Regions from separate parts of the Pseudarthrobacter sp. SL88 genome, predicted to be linked through region 1. Evidence: riboswitches for the same ligand, from Rfam matches in the RefSeq annotation. Region 1 holds a riboswitch; the other holds the start of a gene.

What was found. A riboswitch is a leader RNA that binds a small molecule or an ion and turns the genes downstream of it on or off. The one in region 1 is predicted to bind glycine.
Region 2: it holds a riboswitch for glycine, as region 1 does, so the genes downstream of both, gcvP (aminomethyl-transferring glycine dehydrogenase) here and gcvP (aminomethyl-transferring glycine dehydrogenase) in region 1, are expected to answer to the same signal.

What each region holds. Positions count from the first base shown of each region.
Region 1 is NZ_JAPPRD010000001.1:3,507,050-3,511,257, forward strand. Features, by position in the region: gene cycA (D-serine/D-alanine/glycine transporter) at 1-817, opposite strand, end outside; glycine riboswitch at 868-962, opposite strand; glycine riboswitch at 963-1,061, opposite strand; glycine riboswitch at 1,322-1,420, shown strand; gene gcvP (aminomethyl-transferring glycine dehydrogenase) at 1,577-4,208, shown strand, end outside.
Region 2 is NZ_JAPPRD010000001.1:3,137,851-3,142,058, reverse strand. Features, by position in the region: gene OVA06_RS14185 (MFS transporter) at 1-660, opposite strand, end outside; gene OVA06_RS14180 (TetR/AcrR family transcriptional regulator) at 747-1,283, shown strand; glycine riboswitch at 1,380-1,477, shown strand; gene gcvP (aminomethyl-transferring glycine dehydrogenase) at 1,666-4,208, shown strand, end outside.

The DNA of each region.
Region 1 (4,208 bases):
CGCCCACGTAGAAGAGCAGTACGCGAACGGGGATGGCATTGATGGCCTTGGGCAGCGTCCGCTCCGGGTTCTTGGCCTCGGCTGCGGTGGTGCCCACCAGTTCGATGCCGACGAAGGCGAACACGGCGATCTGGAAGCCGGCCACGAAGCCCATGAACTCATTGGGGAAGAAGCCGCCGTGGCTCCAGAGGTTCGTGAAGCTCGCGGTTCCGGCGTCGCTCTGGAAGCCGGTGAAGATCATGAAAAGGCCCACAATGATCAGCGCCGCGATGGCAATGATCTTGATGAGGGCGAACCAGAATTCGGTCTCGCCGAAGGCCTTGACCGTGGCGAGGTTCAGCAGCAGCAGGATGGCCACGGTGGCAAGCCCGGGGATCCAGAGCGGCAGTCCGGGCCAGAGTTCCTTGGAGTAGCCGGCGATGGCGATGACGTCTGCGATGCCGGTGATCACCCAGCAGAACCAGTAGGTCCAGCCGGTGAAGAACCCCGCCCACGGCCCCAGGAGGTCGGCTGCGAAGTCGCTGAAGGATTTGTAGTTCAGGTTGCTCAGGAGCAGTTCGCCCATGGCTCGCATGACGAAGAAGAGCATGAACCCGATGATCATGTACACGAAGATCACGGACGGGCCGGCCGCGGAGATGGTCTTGCCGGAGCCCATGAAGAGGCCGGTGCCGATGGCACCGCCGATTGCTATGAGCTGGATGTGCCTGTTGGTGAGCTGCCGCTCCAGGTGGGGAGGCTCGCTGCGGGCGGCGCTGCCCGCAGGAGGGTTGTTGCGGGGTGGCTCGCCGTTGGACGTGGGGGGATGAATCGCCATGGGGAACTCCATCGATAAAGCGGCATTTTGGGTGCCGCAGAAGTTGGGTTCCTCCCCGCTCTGTAGTGAACCTGAGAGTTTCCGCAGCCCAAGCCGCTTGCACCGCCGGTGAGCCGGAACAGGTCCGGCTGCTTTCCAGAGTTGCCTGTCCGCGGCGGTACATGGGCCTGAGAGTTTCCTGGGGAGGGTTTGCTCCTACGGCGCCTGCTAAATGTACCCGGCAGGACTCTCCCGCCGCAGGTCGAAGGCATGTTCAATTAGGTATGCTCAGCGGCCGCACCCTTCCGGGGCAACGTTGGCCCGGGCTGCTCCGATGAGCTGAGCCAGCCGGACACGGTGCTGATCACCGGACCCAGTGTGGTGCGGGTCACGATCGGATGTCAAACCCCCTTTTTCCGCCGCCGCAACAAAGCCGCTGCCGCCCATCGCGTGACAGTCGGATTTGTTTTCCTTTCAACCAACCTGTACGGTGTGAGGCGAATCACCCACAGTTGAATAGCCTTTCGAGCTGTGACGGGAGAGTCCTCCCGGCACCACCGGGCAGGCGCCGTAGGAGCAAATCCTCCCCAGGAATCTCTCAGGCCCCCGTACCGTCACGGCGAGGCAACTCTGGAAAGTAACCCGGCTCCGGCCAGGTTCACCGACGGTGCAAGCGAACCCGCCACGCAGGGTTCCGCGGAATCTCTCAGGTCCAATACAGAGCGGGGAGGAACCCATCCCATGCCGTGCCACCCTGGCCGGCCAGACCTGGAGTTCCTCATGACGATTCAATCCCTTCCAACTTCGTTCGTTGACCGCCATATCGGTGCGCGCCGGCAGGCTGACGTCGACACCATGCTGAAGGCTGTGGGCTACGACAGCGTTGACGGCCTGGTGGACGTGGCTGTTCCGGCATCGATCCGCCAGGAAACGGCATTGAAGCTGCAGGACGCCCTCAGCGAGGTTGAGGTCCTGACCGAGCTGCGCCGGCTGGCGGGCAAGAACAAGACCGCCGTGCAGATGATCGGCCAGGGCTACTACGACACCATCACCCCGGCCGTGATCCGCCGCAACATCCTTGAGGCGCCGGCCTGGTACACCGCCTACACGCCGTACCAGCCCGAGATCTCCCAGGGCCGGCTGGAGGCGCTGCTGAACTTCCAGACCATGGTTCAGGACCTCACCGCCCTCCCGGTGGCCAACGCGTCACTCCTCGATGAAGCCACTGCCGTGGCCGAGGCTGTGCTGCTGATGCGCCGGGCGAACAAAAATAAGGACGCCAAGGACGGCAAGACCGTCCTTGATGCCGACTGCCTCCCGCAGACCATCGCCATCGTGCTGGGCCGCGCCGAAGCGCTCGGCTTCGAGGTGGAGGTTGCTGACCTCTCCGCAGGCCTGCCTGAAGGTGCCATCAACGGCATCGTGCTCCAGCAGCCGGGCGTGTCCGGCCGGGTGTGGGACCAGAGCGCCGTTATCGCCGAGGCCAAGGAGCGCGGTGCGCTGGTCACAGTGGCCGCTGACCTGCTCGCGCTGACGCTGATCACTCCTCCGGGCGAGCAGGGTGCGGACATCGCCGTCGGCTCCACCCAGCGTTTCGGCGTGCCGCTGTTCTTCGGCGGCCCGCATGCCGCTTACATGGCTGTGCAGAAGGGCATGGAACGCACCCTCCCCGGCAGGATCGTGGGTGTCTCCAAGGACAACGCGGGCGCTCCCGCCTACCGCCTGGCCCTGCAGACCCGCGAGCAGCACATCCGCCGTGAGAAGGCCACGTCCAACATCTGCACCGCCCAGGCGCTGCTGGCCATCGTGTCCTCCTTCTACGCCGTCTACCACGGCCCGGACGGACTGAAGGCCATCGCAGAAACCGCCCACCACAACGCCAGGATCCTGGCCACGGCCCTCACCGCCATGGGCCGCGAACTGGTCACCGACTCCTTCTTCGACACCCTCACCGTGCGCGTGCCGGGCAAGGCCGCCAAGGTCATCAACGCCGCCGAGGCGCGCGGCATCAACCTCCGCTTCGTCGACGCGGACACGGTGGGCGTTTCCATCGATGAAACCACGACGGCGGCAACGCTGTCCGCAGTGGCCGTCGCCTTTGGTGCCGGCCCGGTAGGCGACGCCCAGGGTTTCGAGCTGCCCGACTCCGTGCTGCGCACCTCCGGATACCTGGAGCACCCGGTGTTCAACACGCACCGGTCAGAAACGCAGCTGTTGCGTTACATCCGCCGCCTGTCCGACCGGGACCTGGCCCTGGACCGGACCATGATCCCGCTGGGTTCCTGCACCATGAAGCTGAATGCCACCGCCGAGATGGAAGCGATTTCCTGGCCGGAGTTCGCCTCCATCCACCCGTTCGCTCCGGATTCCCAGACCGAGGGCTGGCGTGAGCTGATCACCGGGCTCGAGGCTGACCTGACCGAGATCACCGGGTACGACCAGGTGTCCATCCAGCCCAACGCCGGTTCCCAGGGCGAACTCGCCGGCCTTCTGGCGATCCGGGGCTACCACCACTCCCGGGGTGATCAGCAGCGCACCGTGTGCCTGATCCCCGCCTCGGCGCACGGCACCAACGCCGCCTCCGCCGTGCTGGCCGGCATGAAGGTGGTTGTTGTCGCCACCGCCCCGGACGGCACCATCAACCACGCCGACCTGTCCGCCAAGATCGAGGCGAACCGGGACGCCCTGTCCTGCATCATGATCACCTACCCCTCCACCCACGGCGTCTACGACGGCGACGTCACCGAAGTCTGCGACGCGGTCCACGCCGCCGGCGGCCAGGTGTACGTGGACGGCGCGAACCTCAACGCCCTCGTGGGCCTGGCGCAGCCGGGCAAGTTCGGCGGCGACGTGTCCCACCTGAACCTCCACAAGACGTTCTGCATCCCGCACGGCGGCGGCGGGCCCGGCGTCGGCCCGGTCGCGGCGAAAGCGCACCTGGCCCCGTTTATGCCCGGCGATGCGAATAAAGCCGCGCATGAGGAGGGCCACGGCGTGGCGATTTCCGCGTCCCGGTTCGGCTCTGCCGGTGTGCTGCCGATCTCCTGGGCGTACGTGAAGCTGATGGGCGGTACGGGACTGACCGAGGCCACTAAGTCCGCGCTGCTGGCAGCGAACTATGTTGCTGCCCGGTTGAACGAGTTCTACCCGGTGCTCTACACGGGTGAGGGCGGGCTCGTGGCGCACGAGTGCATCCTGGACCTGCGCGAACTCACCGCCCGCACCGGCGTCACGGCCGAGGACGTGGCCAAGCGCCTGATCGACTTCGGCTTCCACGCCCCCACCCTGGCCTTCCCGGTGGCCGGGACCCTGATGGTGGAGCCCACCGAGTCCGAGGACCTCGCCGAGATCGACCGCTTCATCGACGCCATGATCACCATCCACGCCGAGATCGAGCAGGTAGCAGCCGGCG
Region 2 (4,208 bases), 370 kb from region 1:
CAGCACGATGCTGGGAAAATCCACCTTCCCCGGTTCCGGATTCTTCGATTCCGGAATCAGCACCGGACCCAGGGCGATCAGTGGCAGCATGAGCGGCACTGCGACCAGGAAGACTGCGCCCCACCAGTAGTGCTCCACCAACCAGCCGCCGAAAATCGGCCCCAGGGCGGCCCCGCCGGAGAAGCCGGCGGCCCAGATGGCCACCGCCAGCCGGCGGCGGTTGGGCTCCGCAAAGATGTTGCGGATGAGCGAGAGGGTAGAGGGCATCAACATGGCCCCGAAGAAGCCCAGGGCGGCGCGTCCTGCGATCAGCCATTCCGCCGTTGGCGCGAACGCCGTGGCGGCCGAGAGTGCGGCAAAGCCCAGGCTGCCGGTGAGGAGCAGCCGCCGCCGGCCGATCCTGTCGCCGAGGCTGCCCATGCACACCAGCAGCCCCGCCAAGACCAGGGGGTAGGCATCCACGATCCAGAGCAGCTGCACCCCGGAAGGGTTCAGGGACTGGGCGATCGCGGGCAGGGCGAAGGTCAGGGCCGTGTTGTCCACGGCCACCAGCAGTACGGGAAACATCAGCAGCGCAAGGGCCAGCCAGTCGCGCCACGGGGCCCGTGGCGTGGCGGGTCCCTGGAGCAGGGGTGCATCACGGTGCGTCGAGATGGTCATGGAATTAACTATACCGTCCAGACGGTACAGTTTGGAGTGATGGCTGAGTTGAGCCCCTGACATCCCGGGAAGGCATGATGGATGGCATGCCCCGAAAGCCAGTCGCCCGCGAAGCCGTCCTTGACGCCTTCGCCACCCTGTTGATTGAGGTGGGGGAGCGAGCCGCCACCCTGGACGCCGTGGCCCGAAAGGCCGGCGTCTCCAAGGGCGGGCTCCTCTACCACTTTCCGAACAAGGAAGCCCTGATCCAGGCGCTCCTGGACCAGTTGGACACGCTCGCGGGAGAAGACGCCGATGCCATGGCCGCCGCATCGGAGGGCGCAGCGGCCTACTTCATCCGGTCCTCGGTGTGGGGAGACACCCCCTTGGACCGGGCCATCGTCGCCGCCACCAGGCTGGCGGAGGTGGCGCATGAAGAAACCCGCCGCCGATTCGCTGCGATCCAGCGGCGGTGGCTCGACGAAATCGCCGCCGACGTGGGGCCGGCCCTGGCCAAGGCCGTGCTGTACATGGGGGACGGCCTCTACTTCAACGCCATGCTCTCCGTTGGCCCCGTCCCCGAAGGCGGCGCGGCCGCGGACGTCGACGAATTGCTGGCAGCACTGGTGCGGCTCCGGCGCTAGCAGGACATTTGCCCCGGGGGCCGTGGCGTAGGAGAATTAAGCGTTGTGGGAGTCGTCACCGGACGGCCCCGCGTACACATCCAATTGAATAGCCTTTGATCTGCGGCGGGAGAGTCCTGCCACAACGTTCGGCAGGCGCCGTAGGAGCAAATCCTCCCCAGGAATCTCGCAGGCCCCTGTACCGCCGCGGCGAGGCACCTCTGGAAAGCAGCAGGCCGTCCAGGCACCCCGTTACCGGATGCCGGACCGTTGTGCTCACCGACGGTGCAAGCGGGTCCTGTCCATGCAGGCGCCGCGGAAACTCTCAGGTCCAATACAGAGCGGGGAGGGACCCGAATCGCTGTGGCGTACCCTGCGCCGCCTGAGTATCTGGAGTTCCCCCGTGACGGTTAGTTCAGCCTCCACCACTTTCGTCGACCGCCATATCGGTGCCCGGCGCCAGGACCACGTCGACACCATGCTCAAGGCCGTGGGCTACGACACCGTCGACTCCCTGGTCGATACCGCCGTTCCCCAGGTCATCCGCCAGGAGACGGCCCTGAAACTGCAGGACGCCCTCAGCGAGGTTGAGGTCCTAACCGAGCTGCGACGCCTTGCTGCGAAGAACAAGACCGCCGTGCAGCTGATCGGCCAGGGCTACTACGGCACCATCACCCCGGCCGTGATCCGCCGCAACATCCTTGAGGCGCCGGCTTGGTACACCGCCTACACGCCGTACCAGCCCGAGATCTCGCAGGGCCGGCTGGAGGCGCTGCTGAACTTCCAGACCATGGTCCAGGACCTGGTGGGCCTGCCGATTGCCAACGCATCCCTGCTGGACGAAGCGACGGCGGTGGCCGAGGCAGTCCTGCTGATGCGCCGCGCCAACAAGGCCAAGCCTGCCGCTGACGGTAAAACGGTCCTGGACATCGACGTGTTGCCGCAGACCATCGCCATCGTCAAGGGCCGCGCCGAAGCGCTCGGCTTCAAGGTGGAGGTCGCCGACCTCTCTAAGGGCCTGCCCGAGGGCGACATCAACGGCATCGTGCTCCAGCAGCCCGGCGCCTCGGGCCGTGTCTTCAACCAGGCAGATGCCATCTCCGCCGCCAAGGAGCGCGGCGCGCTGGTCACCGTTGCTGCTGATCTGCTGGCGCTGACCCTGATCACTCCTCCGGGTGAGCAGGGTGCGGACATCGCCGTCGGCTCCACCCAGCGTTTCGGCGTTCCGCTGTTCTTCGGCGGCCCGCACGCCGCCTACATGGCCGTCCGCAAGGGGCTGGAACGCTCGCTGCCGGGCCGCCTGGTGGGCGTCTCGAAGGACGACGCCGGCGTCCCTGCCTACCGCCTGGCCCTGCAGACCCGCGAGCAGCACATCCGCCGCGAGAAGGCCACGTCCAACATCTGCACCGCGCAGGCACTGCTGGCCATCGTGTCTTCCATGTACGCCGTTTACCACGGCCCGGACGGGCTGAAAGCGATCGCGGAAACGACGCACGCCCACGCCCGCACCCTGGCGGCCTCCCTCGCGGCCGCCGGCGTGGAAGTCCTGCACAAGAGCTTCTTCGACACCATCACCGTTCGGGTTCCCGGCCGCGCCGCCGGCATTATTGCCGATGCTGAGGCACGCGGCATCAACCTGCGCTCCATCGATGCAGATACCGTAGGCATCTCCCTGGATGAAACCACGACGACGGCCGTCGTCGCCGACGTCGTGGACATCTTTGGCGCCAAGGTCGCCGGGGGCGGGAGCTTCGCACTGGATGCCGGGGTGGAGCGGTCCTCCGGCTATCTGGAGCACCCGGTGTTCAACACGCACCGGTCAGAGACGCAGCTGTTGCGTTACATCCGCCGCCTGTCCGACCGGGACCTGGCCCTGGACCGGACCATGATCCCGCTGGGTTCCTGCACCATGAAGCTGAACGCTACCGCCGAGATGGAAGCGATTTCCTGGCCGGAGTTCGCCTCCATCCACCCGTTCGCTCCGGATTCCCAGACCGAGGGCTGGCGTGAACTGATCACCGGGCTCGAGGCTGACCTGACCGAGATCACCGGGTACGACCAGGTCTCCATCCAGCCCAACGCCGGTTCCCAGGGTGAACTCGCCGGCCTTCTGGCGATCCGGGGCTACCACCGCTCCCGCGGTGATGAGCAGCGCACCGTGTGCCTGATCCCTGCCTCCGCGCACGGCACCAACGCCGCCTCCGCCGTGCTGGCGGGCATGAAGGTGGTTGTTGTCGCCACGGCCGCGGACGGCACCATCAACCACGATGACCTGACGGCGAAGATCGAGGCGAACCGGGATGTCCTGTCCTGCATCATGATCACCTACCCGTCCACCCACGGCGTCTACGACGGCGACGTGACCGAGATCTGCGACGCGGTCCACGCCGCAGGGGGACAGGTGTATGTGGACGGCGCGAACCTGAACGCCCTCGTGGGCCTGGCGCAGCCGGGCAAGTTCGGCGGCGACGTCTCGCACCTGAACCTGCACAAGACGTTCTGCATCCCGCACGGCGGCGGCGGGCCCGGCGTCGGACCGGTCGCTGCGAAGGCGCACCTGGCCCCGTTTATGCCCGGCGATGCGAATAAAGCCGCGCATGAGGAGGGCCACGGCGTGGCGATTTCCGCGTCCCGGTTCGGGTCCGCCGGGGTGCTGCCGATTTCCTGGGCGTACGTGAAGCTGATGGGCGGTACGGGCCTGACCGAGGCCACTAAGTCCGCGCTGCTGGCCGCGAACTATGTTGCTGCCCGGTTGAACGAGTTCTACCCGGTGCTCTACACGGGTGAGGGCGGGCTCGTGGCGCACGAGTGCATCCTGGACCTGCGCGAACTCACCGCCCGTACCGGAGTGACCGCCGAGGACGTGGCCAAGCGCCTGATCGACTTCGGCTTCCACGCGCCCACCCTGGCCTTCCCGGTGGCCGGGACCCTGATGGTGGAGCCCAC